2 linked regions of the Azospirillum brasilense genome follow. The protein of the gene in region 1 interacts with the protein of each later gene in a pairwise test. Links are inferred from orthologs where the notes say so. Each region holds a gene or a part of one and is shown in the gene's direction. Other genes may lie near its edges.

Region 1 (6,804 bases):
CAGCGCGGACGGCATGTCCGGCGCGGTCAGCACGGCGAAGCCGGCCTGACGGTGCGGCTTGTTGGGGATCAGCTTGACCTCGCGGCCGAGGTGCTCCAGCGCCATGTTGGCGAAGCGCTTGGAGTGGTTCATCGTGTCGCGCTGGGCGAGGTCGATCAGGATCGAGGCCACCAGATCATTCTCGGAGGACAGGTCCATGCCGGCCAGCGCGTCGGCCCGGTTCTCCTTGGCGGCCAGCATCTCCGCCTCGCGGTCGGACGCCCGGTCGGACAGGGTGTAGATGGACAGGCCGCGCATGTTGGCGGAGCCGATGCTGTCGGCGTGCAGAGACAGGAACAGGTCGGCGTTGGCCTCCCGCGCGATGGCGACGCGGTCGCGCAGGCGGATGAACACGTCCTTGTCGCGGGTCAGCCGCACCCGGTAGCGGCCGGACCCTTCCAACTGGCGCTTCAGCTCCCGCGCCATCGCCAGCGTGATGTCCTTCTCATAGACCCCGCCGACGCCGACCGCGCCGGGATCGACGCCGCCATGGCCGGGATCGACGACGATCATCGGCTTTTCCGGCACCGGCGCCGCCCGCGGCGGGACCGGGGGCGGAAGGGCCGCGGCGACCGGCACGATGGGGTCCTTCTTCGCCGGCGGGCGGACCGCGTCGCGGCTCACCGACGCGGTGGCCGCAGTGGCCGTGGTCGCGGCGACCGGGGCGGCGGCGGCGAACTGCGCCGGGGTGGTGCGGGCGATGTCGAGGACGAAGCGCGGCTTGAAGCCGTCGCGCGGCGGGATGAGGTAGGACTCGACCACCCGCGCCGGGCCGTCGGTCTCCACCACCAGGCGGGAGGCGCCGCCGTCGCGCCCTTCGAAGCGGTAGCGGGCGACCACGCCCTTGCCCGCCATCACCGTGTTGCCGCCCGGCCAGCTCACCTCCGGCAGATCGACGACGACGCGGTAGGGCGAGCCGTGCACCGACACGGTGAAGGGAACCGAGTCGGTGAGTTCCAGAACCAGCCGCGTCTTGTCGGGATGCAGGCCGAGCCGCGCGTTCAGGACGGACACCCGCTCCTGCACCGGCGGCGGGAAGGGCAGCGCCGCGGTGGTCTGGGCCTGCGCCGGGGCGCACGGCAGAACGGCCGCCCCCAGAAGGGCGCCCAGCGCAGCGACAATCGCGAGCAATCGGGGCATCCGTTCCACCAGAAACCACAAACCGGCAAAGCCAGCGCTCAGCTATAGCGCAGCGAAATCAAGGCGCTCAACGCTGGTGTCCGGGGGCGTGGCGGAATTGTCGGCGAGGGTGCCGTTCATGCAACACCGCCCCCGCCGGCCCCGGCCCGGGGAAATGCCGCCGAACCGGATGCGACGGACCGCAACTTTCGCCGAATTCCACGTTGTGCATGGTTTCGTGCTTGTCTATGGTAGCTCTGCGACATACCGCGACCCACCAGCCCACTCTTCCGAGAGGTTTCTCTCCGGGGTGACTGTGGGCGTCGCCCGCGGACCCCCACGGCCGAAATTTACATCATCGGGCGCGGTCCGGGGCGTGACGCTTCTGGGTTGCCGGTGGATTGGGACGAAACCTCGAAGCTGGTGCCGGCCGCAAGGCCGTAACCCGGAGGCCGAAGCCCGACCCGTCCTGGCTGCTTCGTCAGCGCCGTTCGACGGGTTAGGGGCCGGTTCCGCAGGCTTCGCTCACAACGATGACGCGCCCTGGCGGCTTGTCCGTCGCGCGGGCGGCCTGGGGCGTCATGGGGATCTTGTATGGCCAAGCGCATGCTGGTGGACGCCACGCACCCGGAGGAAACCCGGGTCGCCGTGGTCAATGGGAACAGACTCGAAGATCTCGACTTCGAAATCGCCACCCGGAAGCAACTCAAGGGCAACATCTACCTTGCCAAGGTGACCCGGGTCGAGCCGTCGCTCCAGGCGGCCTTCGTGGAATATGGCGGGAACCGCCACGGCTTCCTGGCCTTCTCGGAAATCCACCCCGACTATTACCGCATCCCGATCGCCGACCGCGAGGCCCTGCTGGCCGAGGAGCGCCGGCTTGAGGAGCAGGCCGAGGCCCGCGCCGAGGCCGCCGCCGACGGCGCCGTGATGGCCGAGCCGATCCGCCCGGATGTCGTGGTCGAGGAAAACTCCCCGATGCCCGGCTCCTACGCCGAGGCCGAGGGCGACGGGTTCGAGGGCGATGTCCCGGCCTTCGCCACGGACGCCGGTTCGGACGGTGGTTCGGACGAGGCCGCGGATTCGGACGAGGCTCCGGAAGGCGCCGCCCCGGCCGAGAGCCCGGACGTCATCGGCGGGGACGAGGTCGAAGAGGCCCACCGCCGCCGCGCCCGCCCGCTGCGCAGCTACAAGATCCAGGAAGTCATCAAGCGCCGGCAGGTCATGCTGGTCCAGGTGACCAAGGAGGAGCGCGGCAACAAGGGCGCGGCGCTGACCACCTACCTGTCGCTGCCGGGCCGCTACTGCGTGCTGATGCCCAACACGGGCCGCGGCGGCGGGATCTCCCGCAAGATCACCAACCCCGCCGACCGCAAGCGCCTGAAGGAGATCCTGTCCGATCTCGACATTCCGGAAGGCATGGCGGTCATCCTGCGCACCGCGGGGCTGGAACGCTCCAAGCAGGAAATCAAGCGCGACCTCGAATATCTGCTGCGCCTGTGGGACGACATCCGCGTCCAGACGCTGAAGTCGTCCGCGCCCTGCCTCATCTATGAGGAGGCGAACCTCATCAAGCGCTCGATCCGCGATCTCTACACCGACGACATCGACGAGATCTGGGTGGAGGGCAGCGCCGGCTTCAACACCGCGCGCGACTTCATGCGCATGATGATGCCGAGCCACAGCAAGCGCGTCATGCAGTACCAGGACGACACGATCCCGCTGTTCCACCGCTATCAGGTGGAAACGCAGATCGACGCGATCCACAGCCCGGTCGTGCAACTCCGCTCCGGCGGCTACATCGTCATCAACCCGACCGAGGCGCTGGTTTCCATCGACGTCAACTCGGGCAAGTCGACGCGCGAGCGCAACATCGAGGAAACGGCCTACAAGACCAACCTCGAAGCCGCCGACGAGGTGGCGCGCCAGCTCCGCCTGCGCGACCTCGCGGGCCTCATCGTGATCGATTTCATCGACATGGAGGAGCCCCGCAACAACGCCGCGGTGGAGCGCCGTCTGAAGGAGGCGATGAAGAACGACCGGGCGCGCATCCAGCTCGGCCGCATCTCCGCCTTTGGACTGCTGGAACTGTCGCGCCAGCGCCTGCGCCCGTCGCTGCTGGAAACCAACTTCGAGCGCTGCCCGCACTGCTCCGGCACCGGCGTCATCCGCTCGGTGGAATCCGCCTCGCTGCACGTGCTGCGCGCCATCGAGGAGGAGGGCATCCGCAAGCGGTCGTCGGAGATCACCGTCTTCGTGCCGACCCGCATCGCGCTCTACATCCTCAACCAGAAGCGCGGCGAGCTGACCAAGATCGAGGACCGCTACCGGTTCCGCGTCATGGTCCAGGCCGACGACACGCTGATCGCTCCGGACCTGCGGCTTGAGCGCGTGAAGGCCCGCACGCCGGAGGACGACGTGCCGCTGGTCAGCGCCGAGCGCGTCCTGGCCGAGACCGACCGCATCCTGGCCGCCGAGGCCGAGGAGGCCGAGGAGGAGGCGCCCGTCGTCGAGGCCGCCGAGGTCGCCGGGGCCGAGGTCACGGAACGCGCCGACGCCGCCGGGGAGAGCGAGGGCGACCGCCGCCGCCGCCGCCGCCGCCGCCGTGGCCGCGGGCGTGACCGCGAGGATGGCCGCGCGCCGTTCGGCGAGTCCGCCGACGCGTCCGACGAGGCGACCGAGGGCGAGGAAGTCGAAGCGGAGGCCGCCGACGCCGACGAGACGGCGGTCGACGAGGAAGCGATCGAGCGCGCCCAGATCGAGGCGCCGGAGTTCGTCATCAACGACGTCGATGTCGGCCCCGCCCACATCGAGGACGACGAGGACGAGGAGGCCGATCTGGCCGCGTCCGAGGCGGAGGACGGCGCCGATGCCTTCGAGGCCAACGGCGACGGGAATGGCGAGCGCAAGAAGCGCCGCCGCGGCAAGCGCGGTGGTCGCCGGCGGTCCCGCCAGCGCGAGGGCCTGGAGGCCGGCGAGGGTCTGCCCGCCGCCGAATCGGAAGATGGCGCCGAGGGCGAGGCGGAAGCCGAGTCCTTCCCGACCGCCGTCGAGGCCGGCCGCGCCGTCAACCCGCCGGAACTGCCGGCGGACATGGAACCGGTCGAGTTCGACTGGGTCCTGACCAGCGCGGTGGCCGCCGAGGCCGCCCCGGAGACCACGGCGGACACCGCCGCGGAGGTTCCGGCCGCCGAGGAAGCCGCCCCGGTGGCGGAGGAGGCTCCGGCCCGCAAGCCGCGCCGTGGCCGCGCCAAGGCGACCGCCGCGGAGGCTGCCGAGGCCGTGACGGCGGAGCCGGAAGCGGCCCCCGCCAAGCCGAAGCGCGCCGCGAAGGGCGCCAAGGCTGCTCCCAAGGCGGCCGCCCCCAAGGCTGCCGCTCCGGAGGAAGCCGCCCCGCCGGCCAAGCCGTCGCGCAGCCGCAAGGCGAAGACCGCGACCGCCGAGGCCGCCCCTGCCCCGGCGCCGGTTGCGGCCCCGGTCGCCGAGGAGCCGAAGAAGCGTCCGGCGCGCAAGCGCAAGACCGCGGCGGACGCTCCCGCCGAGGCGGCACCCGCTCCGGCCCCGGTTGCGGCCCCCGTCGCCGAGGAGCCGAAGAAGCGTCCGGCGCGCAAGCGCAAGACCGCGGCGGATGCGCCGACCGAAGCGGCGCCCGCTCCGGCGGTCAGCGAGACGGTTCCGGCCGCGCCGGCACCCGAGCCCGCCAGCGCAAACGCCGCTCCGGAGGCCAAGCCGCGCCGGGGTTGGTGGAGCCGCTAAGCGCGCGCTTCATCGCCGTAAAGACTGGAAAAGGCGCCTCGCGGCGCCTTTTCCTTTTCCTGAGAACCGCGAAGGGTCCCGACCATGAGCAAGGCCTTCACCCGGGAGAACGACTCCGCCGGCGACGACGACGAGGCCGACGATCCCAAACCCTTGCCCAAGGGCGTGAAGAACTACATGACGCCCGAAGGCTTCCAGCGCATGCAGGAGGAACTGCGTTCGCTGCTGCGCGTCGAGCGCCCAAAGGTGGTCGAGGTGGTGTCCTGGGCGGCCGGCAACGGCGACCGCTCGGAAAACGGCGACTACATCTACGGCAAGAAGCGCCTGCGCGAGATCGACCGGCGCATCCGCTTCCTGACCAAGCGGCTGGAATCGGCGGAGGTGGTTGACCCCACGCTCCAGAAGAACCGCGACCGCGTGTTCTTCGGCGCCACCGTCACCTACGCGCGGGAGGACGGCACGGAGAACACCATCACCATCGTCGGCGCCGACGAGGTGGACATGGACCGTGCCCATGTGAGCTGGATTTCGCCCATCGCCCGCGCCCTGCTGAAGGCGCAGGAGGGCGACGTGGTGGACCTGCGCACCCCCGCCGGGCTGGAGCAGATCGAGGTCGTCGCCATCCGCTATCCGGGCGACGAAGCATAAAGAACGCTGGGGCTACAGCAGCCCCAGCTCCTCCAGTTCGGCGCGCAGGCTGGCGGCGCCGGAGAAACGGTGCGCCGTCATGCCGAGGATGCGGGCGGCCTCGACATTGGCCGGGCTGTCGTCGATGAAATAGCAGTCCGCCGCCGACAAGCCGTAGCGGTCGAGCAGGAGCTGGAAGATCGCCGGGTCCGGCTTCACCAGCCTCTCGTCGCCGGACACGATGATCCCGTCGAAGAGGTTTAGGAAATCGAAGCGCTGGCGGGTCAGCGCCAGCTTGTCCGACGAGAAGTTGGTGATGGAGTAGAGCGGCGTCCCGCGCTGCTTCAGTTCCATCAGGATCTCCGGCGTTCCGGCCATGGGGCCGGGCACCATCTCCTCCCACCGCTCGTGATAGGCGCGGATCAGCTCGCGGCAGTCGGGAAACTCGGCGGTCAGAAGGGCGACCGCCTCGTCCCACGGGCGGCCGCGGTCCTGCTCCAGGTTCCAGGCGGGGGTGCAGATGGTGTCGAGGAAGTCCTCCATCAGGTCCTCGTACCCATCGAACAGCTCGCGGTAGAGATGCCGCGGGTCCCATTCGATGAGCACCTGGCCGATGTCGAAGACGACGGTGGTCGGCTTGGTCATCGTCAATTCCCGTCCCAGCCTCAGCCCTTGCGGGCCGCCGCGACGAGGTCCTTCATCTGGTCCAGCTTGATGGCGCCGGGGACCAGCTCGTCGCCGATGACGAAGGCCGGGGTGCCGCGGATGCCCAGCTCCTCGGCCAGCGCCTGGTTGGCGGCGATGACCTTCAGCACCTCGGGGCTGTTCATGTCCTTCTTCAGCTTGTCGGTGTCCAGCCCGACCGACTTGGCCAGCCGCTGGATCACGTCGTCGTCGAGCTGGCCGCGGTGGGCCATCAGGGCGTTGTGGAATTCCAGATACTTGCCCTGCCCGCGCGACGCCAGGGCCGCCTTGGCCGCGGTCAGCGAGGCCGGGCTGAGGATCGGGAACTCCTTGAAGACGAAGCGCAGCTTGCCGTCGTCCTTGATCAGGCGCTCGGTGTCGGCCTGCACGGCCTTGCAGTAGCCGCACTGGTAGTCGAAGAACTCGACCACCGTCACGTCGCCCTTGGGGTTGCCGGCGACCGGATCGGCGGGGTTCTGGAACAGCGCCGCCTTGTTCTCGGCCAGCGCCGTCTTGGCCTTCTGCTCCTCGGCCATCTTCTGGCGCTTCTGGAGCGAGTCCACGGCCTCCAGGATGATC
Region 2 (5,948 bases), 490 kb from region 1 along the record:
TGGTCAACAAGGCGATCCCGCCGAACTCCTACTCCGAGGCCTGGGACATCGCCGGCCTGCACGAGGAGGTGAACCGCCTCCTGGGCATGGACCTGCCGGTGGCCGACTGGGCCAAGGAGGAGGGCATCGCCGAGCCGGAGATCGAGGAGCGCGTCCGCGAGGCGGCCGACCGCAAATACGCGGAGAAGGTGGAGACCTACGGCGCCGACACGATGCGCCATGTGGAGAAGAGCCTGCTCCTGCAGATCCTCGACCAGGAATGGAAGGATCACCTGCTTCAGCTCGACCATCTCCGCCAGGGCATTTCCCTGCGCGCCTACGCCCAGAAGGACCCGCTGAACGAGTACAAGCGGGAAGCCTTCGAGCTGTTCGAGACCATGCTGACGACCCTGCGCGAGCAGGTGACCGCCGTGCTGATGCATGTCGAGATCCGCATCGCCCCGCAGCCGGAGGAGCTGTACGCCCGTCCGCCGCAGGAGATGCACGAGGGCCGCGACGATCCGGCGCTGGCCATGGCGGAAGCGGGAGCCGGGGCCGCCCAGGGCTATCCGCCGGCCGACGCGCCGCTGCCCGCCGGCATGGTCCGTCGCGAGGCCGCCGCCTCGGTGGTGCCGGGCGCCGACCCCAACGCCTGGGCGAACACGCCGCGCAACGCGCCCTGCCCCTGCGGCTCGGGCCAGAAGTACAAGCACTGCCACGGCAAGGTGGCGTAAGCACCGTCGGGAAGAACGCCGCCGGGGACGTTTCGGAGGGGGCTGGGCCGCAGGGTCCGGCCCCTTTCCTTTTGCGGCCCGGGAAACTTCGGCTGGGCTGTGGCGTTCTTCCGGTCAACAAGCGGGAGCGCAGCCATGTTGCAGGAATTCAAGACCTTCATCAGCCGCGGCAACGTCGTGGAGCTGGCCGTCGGCATCATCATCGGCGCGGCCTTCACCGGCATCGTCAACTCGCTGGTCAAGGACATGCTGATGCCGCCCATCGGCTGGATCATGGGCGGGATCGACTTCTCCAACTATTTCCTGAACCTGTCCGGCGGCCATTACGAGAGCCTCGCCGCGGCGGAGGCGGCGGGGGCGGCGACCATCAACTATGGCCGCTTTATCAACGCGCTCATCAACTTCTTCATCGTGGCGGGGGCGCTGTTCCTCATCGTGCGGCAGGTCAACCGCCTGCATTTCCTCCAGGATTCCAAGCCGAAGGCGCCGCCCCGCCAGGAGGTTCTGCTGGAGGAGATCCGGGATGCGCTGCGCGCACGGCAGGCACCCGCCGCCGGGGACACGACACGACCGGGGGCGTGAAAGAATCTTCTTGGATTGTGCAGCGCAACCCATTATGTAAGGCGTCTTGATCGCTGGAGGCTCGCGCGTCTCTTGAGCGAGACGCGCTTTGATATTGCGGGACGGCCTTCCTTGGGACCCGGTCGCCCGTTGCTTCGGACAGACGCCTCTCCCTCTTCCGACCTCCTCCCGGCGAAAACGCCGGCGTTCCACCGCTCACCATCCTGGTGCGGCGGCCGTGCGCCGTCTTGGTCCTGAGGAAAGGTTACCCTACTTGTCGTCCATCGAAATGACCGCCGCCGACGCCCTCGTTGTCGAGACCGCCGTCGCCGAGACTTCTGTCGTCGAGACCGCCGTCACCGAGGTTGCCGCCGCCGACGCGACCGTGACCGACACCACCGACACCGTTACCCCCAACGCCTTCGCCGGGCTGGGCGTCCACCCGCTCGTCGTGAAGGCGCTTGAGGCGTTCGACTACAACACCCCGACCCCGGTCCAGGCCGAGGCGATCCCGCCGGCCCTGGAAGGCCGCGACATCCTGGCGACCGCCGAGACGGGCACCGGCAAGACCGCCGCCTTCATGCTGCCGGCGCTGACCCGCACCGTCGACCTGCCGCGCCTCGGCGTGGCCGCTCCGCGCGTGCTGGTTCTGGCCCCGACCCGCGAGCTGGCCAAGCAGGTCACCGACGCCGCCCGCAAGTACGCCAAGTTCATGAAGTACAACATCGTGGACGTGGTCGGCGGCATGCCCTACCGCGACCAGCTCCGCCTGCTGTCGCGCGCGGTGGATGTGATGGTGGCCACGCCGGGCCGCCTGCTCGACCATGTGTCGCGCAACCGCATCGATCTCAGCGCCGTCGAGGTGCTGATCCTGGACGAGGCGGACCGCATGCTGGACATGGGCTTCCTGGACGATGTGGAGACCATCGCCAAGTGCTGCCCGGACAACCGCCAGACGCTGCTGTTCACCGCCACGCTGGACCGCCGCATGGCCCAGCTCGCCGGCAACCTGCTGCGCAACCCGGTGCGCGTCGCCGTGGAAAGCGCCACCACCTCGGTGAACGTCGAGCAGCGCCTGCACCATGCCGACGACATGGACCATAAGCGCCGCCTGCTGAAGCACTTCGCGGACCTGCCCGAGGTCGGCAAGGCGATCATCTTCGCCGCCACCAAGCGCGACGCCGATGCGCTGGCCGAGGAGCTGAGCGACGCCGGCCACGCCGCCGCCGCCCTGCACGGCGACATGGACCAGTTCAAGCGCAACCGCACGCTCCAGCGCCTGCGCACCGGTCAGGTCCGCCTGCTGGTGGCGACCGACGTGGCGGCGCGCGGCATCGACGTGCGCGACATCACCCACGTCATCAACTTCGACCTGCCGCGCTCGGCGGAGGACTATGTCCACCGCATCGGCCGCACGGGCCGTGCGGGCGCCTCGGGCGTGGCGATCTCCTTCGCCGCCCGCGCCGACCGCGATGCCCTGTTCCGCATCGAGCGCTACACCGGCACCCGCCTCGACATCCACGTCGTTCCGGGCCTGGAGCCGCAGCGTCCGTTCCAGACCGGCGGCGGCGGCCGTCCGGCGGGTCGTTCGGGTGGCCGTCCGGGTGGCGGCAACGGCGGCGGCTACAACAAGAAGCCGTGGGTGCGCAACGCCAACGGTGGTGGCGAGTCTGCCGGCAATTCGGGCCGTCCGCAGGGCCGTCCGGCGAACCGCAACGAGCATGGCCGCAGCGACCATGCCCGCAACGAGCACGGCGGTCACGCCCGCCGCGACTCCCAGGGCGGCAAGCCGGCGCACCGGGCGTCCAAGTGGTAACAGCGGTTCGCCGCTGACATGAAAAAGGCGCGGTCCCTCGGGATCGCGCCTTTTTTCTTGGGCGGGTCGCGGCGTGGCGGGCAAGACTTCACACGGATTTCACGGATCGACGCGCGGATTTCACGGATTTTTTTAAATAATATATATCGGAAGCCAGCTTTTCTTGCGTGAGGCAACAGGGATGGAGTGGACAAATAAATAAAAATCCGTGTAATCCGTGAAATCGTCCGTGCAATCCGTGTGAAGTCTTGTCCCCCGCACCCGCGCTTTATAGCCCCGCGATCCCCCACAGCAGTAGCGCCACCAGCAGCGCCAGGATCAACCCGGCCACGGCGTAGACCGCCAGCGCCCGCCCGATGTCGGCGGCGGTGGCGCGGGCGCGGCCGTCGCCGATCCAGGCTTCGGTGATGACCACGCCGCCGTCGCGGTGCGGCCCGCCCAGCGCCAGACCCAGCGCGCCGGCCATGGCCGCGGTCGGCCAGCCCATGTTGAGGGAGGCCGCCTTGCCGCCGTCCCGCATCATCGTGCGGAAGGCGCCGCCGGCCTTCGCCCCGGCAAAGGGCGCGGCCAGCGCCAGCAGAACCGCCGCCAGCCGCGCCGGGATGGCGTTCAGCGCGTCGTCCAGCCGCGCCGCGGTCTGGCCGAAACGCTCGTGCCGGACGCCGGCGTGGCCCAGCGCGGTGTCGGCGCCGTCCACCACCGCCCAGACCAGAAGGCCGGGAACCCCCAGCAGGGCGTAGCCGAAGACCGGGGCCACCAGCTTGCGGGCGAAGCCCTTGGCGGCGGCCTCGATGGCGGCGCGGGCGATGCCGTGCTCGTCCAGGCTGAAGGCGTGGCGGCGGGTGAGGGGGGCGACGGCCTCCCGCGCCGGGACGACACCGCCCTTGTCCAGGGCGCGGCGCACCGCGCGCACCCGCGCCCAGGCGCTCCGTCCGCGCAGGGTGGCGAGGATCACCGCCAGCTCCAGCAGCCAGCCGCGGCTCTGCGCGCCGATCCGCTCGACGATCAGGCCGACGGCGACGGCGGCCAGAACGAGCGCCAGAACGACCAGCGCGCCGCGCAGCAGGCGGGCGGTCTTGCCGCGCTCCACCCGGTTCAGCCGCCGGTCGGCCCAGGCGCAGACGCGTTGCGCCAGCGCCGCCGGGTCGGGCAGGACGCGCCCGATCCGGTCGCCGGCTGCGGCGTCGATGGCAAGGGCCAGCAGCAGCAGGAACAGCGGCCCCGGACCGTTCAGGGGGGCGGCGCCGAGAATGGCGGTGAGCGGGGCGTCGCCCATAGCGGCCTCAGCGCGCTCCGGCCTGGCGCAGCAGGTTCGCCACGCGGGCGTTGCGGCTGTCCTGCGCCCAGCTCAGCGTCGTGCGGCCCGTGAAGTCGGTGCGGTCGGCCTGCGCCCCGGCCTTCAGCAGCCGCTCCACCAGATCGACGCGGCCGAAGCGCGCCGCGGTCATCAGCGGGGTGACCCCCTGGCGGTTGTCCTGGTCGACCTTGGCGCCCTTGGCCAGCAGGAGGTCCACCACCTCCGGCGCGTCGGCCTCCACCGCGTAGTGCAGCGGGGTGTTGCCGGCCTTGTCGGCGCGGTTGGGGTTGGCCCCGCCGTCCAGCAGCAGCCGCACCAGCTCCGGATGGCCGTTGCCGATGGCCACCAGCAGGACGGGCCGTCCGCTGGCGTCGACCTGATTCGGGTTCTCCCCCTTCAGCAGCAGCAGCCGCAGCGCGCTGGCGTCGTTGGACGTCACCGCCTTGACCATGGAGGGGCCTTCCAGGAGGTTGATCTGGGCCAGGGCCGGCGCGGCGACGGGGGCGGTCAGGCCGAGGGCCAGCAGGCTGAGCATCAGCAACCGTTTCATGGCGCGTCCTTTTGTGCGATCCGTGTGTGATCCGTCTTTCGGCCGGGGATACTATCCAGTTTGGCCCGGTTTGGCGACGGCGACCCGCTGCAATGGAGCCGCCCATGGTCCGCAACCCGCTCGCCCGCAACCCGCTCGCCTGCCACGCCGCCCTGTTCCTGGCGGTGAAGGCCGCGCTGATCGCGCTGGGCCTGTGGTGGTTCCTCGGCACCATGCCGGAGCCGCGGGGCACGGTGACCCCGCCCGCCGCCGCGGGAACGCCCTGACGCCGCCCGATGTCCCGGCGGGAACCTCCGCTTCGCGCCCATGGTTGAACAGCGACCGGGAAGCGCAACAGGGGAAGACCGCCATGACCTTCGAGAACGATGTGAACGCGAACCGCTCCGGCGGCCATCTGCGCGGCGCCGTGCGCGAGGCCGTGGGCATCTTCGCCAGCCGCGACGCCCTGCAGAAGGCCGTCGATGAGCTGACCCTGGCCGGCTTCCAGCGCCATGAGCTGAGCGTGCTCGCCAACGACCAGACCATCCGCGACCATCTCGGCCATGTGCCGGAGCGGGCGGAGGACATCGCCCACGACCCCGACGCGCCGCGCCAGTCCTACGTCTCGCCGGAGGATGTCGGCAGCGTGAAGGGCGTGGCGGTGGGGTTCCCGGCCTATGTCGGGGCGATCCTGGCGACCGGCGCCGTCCTGGCGACCGGCGGCACGGCCCTGGCCGCGGCGGCCGCGGCGGCCGCGGCGGGGGTGGGCGGCGGCGCCATGGGCTCGGTCATGTCGAACTGGCTGACCGACAAGCGCAACGAGCCGATGCTGCAGCACCTCGACAAGGGCGGCATCCTGCTGTGGGTCAATCTGGCCGACGCCGGGCGCGAGCGGCAGGCGCTGGAGATCATGAACCGCCACGCCTCCCAGCCGGTCGAGGTGCATGAGGTGGCGCAGTCCGGTTCCGAGACCTGATCCCGAAGGCCGACCCGGCGCGGGCCGGCGCCCGTTGACTCAGGTCATGGCCTTCG

Evidence for each region.
Region 2: the proteins of D3869_RS04215 (region 1) and D3869_RS06550 interact in binary tests that used the Escherichia coli proteins (3 or more experiments, as listed by UniProt). The link is inferred for Azospirillum brasilense from one-to-one orthologs.

The regions. Positions count from the first base shown.
Region 1 is NZ_CP032345.1:845,975-852,778, forward strand. The notes cover bases 1,358-5,114. They hold D3869_RS04215 (Rne/Rng family ribonuclease), read left to right. Parts: upstream 1,358-1,752; coding sequence 1,753-4,914; downstream 4,915-5,114. Other genes in these bases: greB (transcription elongation factor GreB), read left to right, coding at 4,999-5,114. In the rest of the region: D3869_RS04210 (N-acetylmuramoyl-L-alanine amidase), read right to left, coding at 1-1,170; more of greB, read left to right, coding at 5,115-5,562; D3869_RS04225 (HAD family hydrolase), read right to left, coding at 5,575-6,186; D3869_RS04230 (DsbA family protein), read right to left, coding at 6,207-6,804. UniProt on the Escherichia coli protein: Endoribonuclease that plays a central role in RNA processing and decay. Required for the maturation of 5S and 16S rRNAs and the majority of tRNAs. Also involved in the degradation of most mRNAs.
Region 2 is NZ_CP032345.1:1,334,422-1,340,369, reverse strand. Bases 919-3,819 are described here. They hold D3869_RS06550 (DEAD/DEAH box helicase), read left to right. Parts: upstream 919-1,548; coding sequence 1,549-3,090; downstream 3,091-3,819. Other genes in these bases: D3869_RS06545 (cobalamin biosynthesis protein CobD/CbiB), read right to left, coding at 3,359-3,819; mscL (large conductance mechanosensitive channel protein MscL), read left to right, coding at 919-1,295. Also shown: preprotein translocase subunit SecA, read left to right, coding at 1-713; more of mscL, read left to right, coding at 849-918; more of D3869_RS06545, read right to left, coding at 3,820-4,366; D3869_RS06540 (ankyrin repeat domain-containing protein), read right to left, coding at 4,374-4,937; D3869_RS33005 (hypothetical protein), read left to right, coding at 5,042-5,203; D3869_RS06535 (general stress protein), read left to right, coding at 5,287-5,892. UniProt on the Escherichia coli protein: DEAD-box RNA helicase involved in the assembly of the 50S ribosomal subunit at low temperature. Exhibits RNA-stimulated ATP hydrolysis and RNA unwinding activity. Acts before DeaD.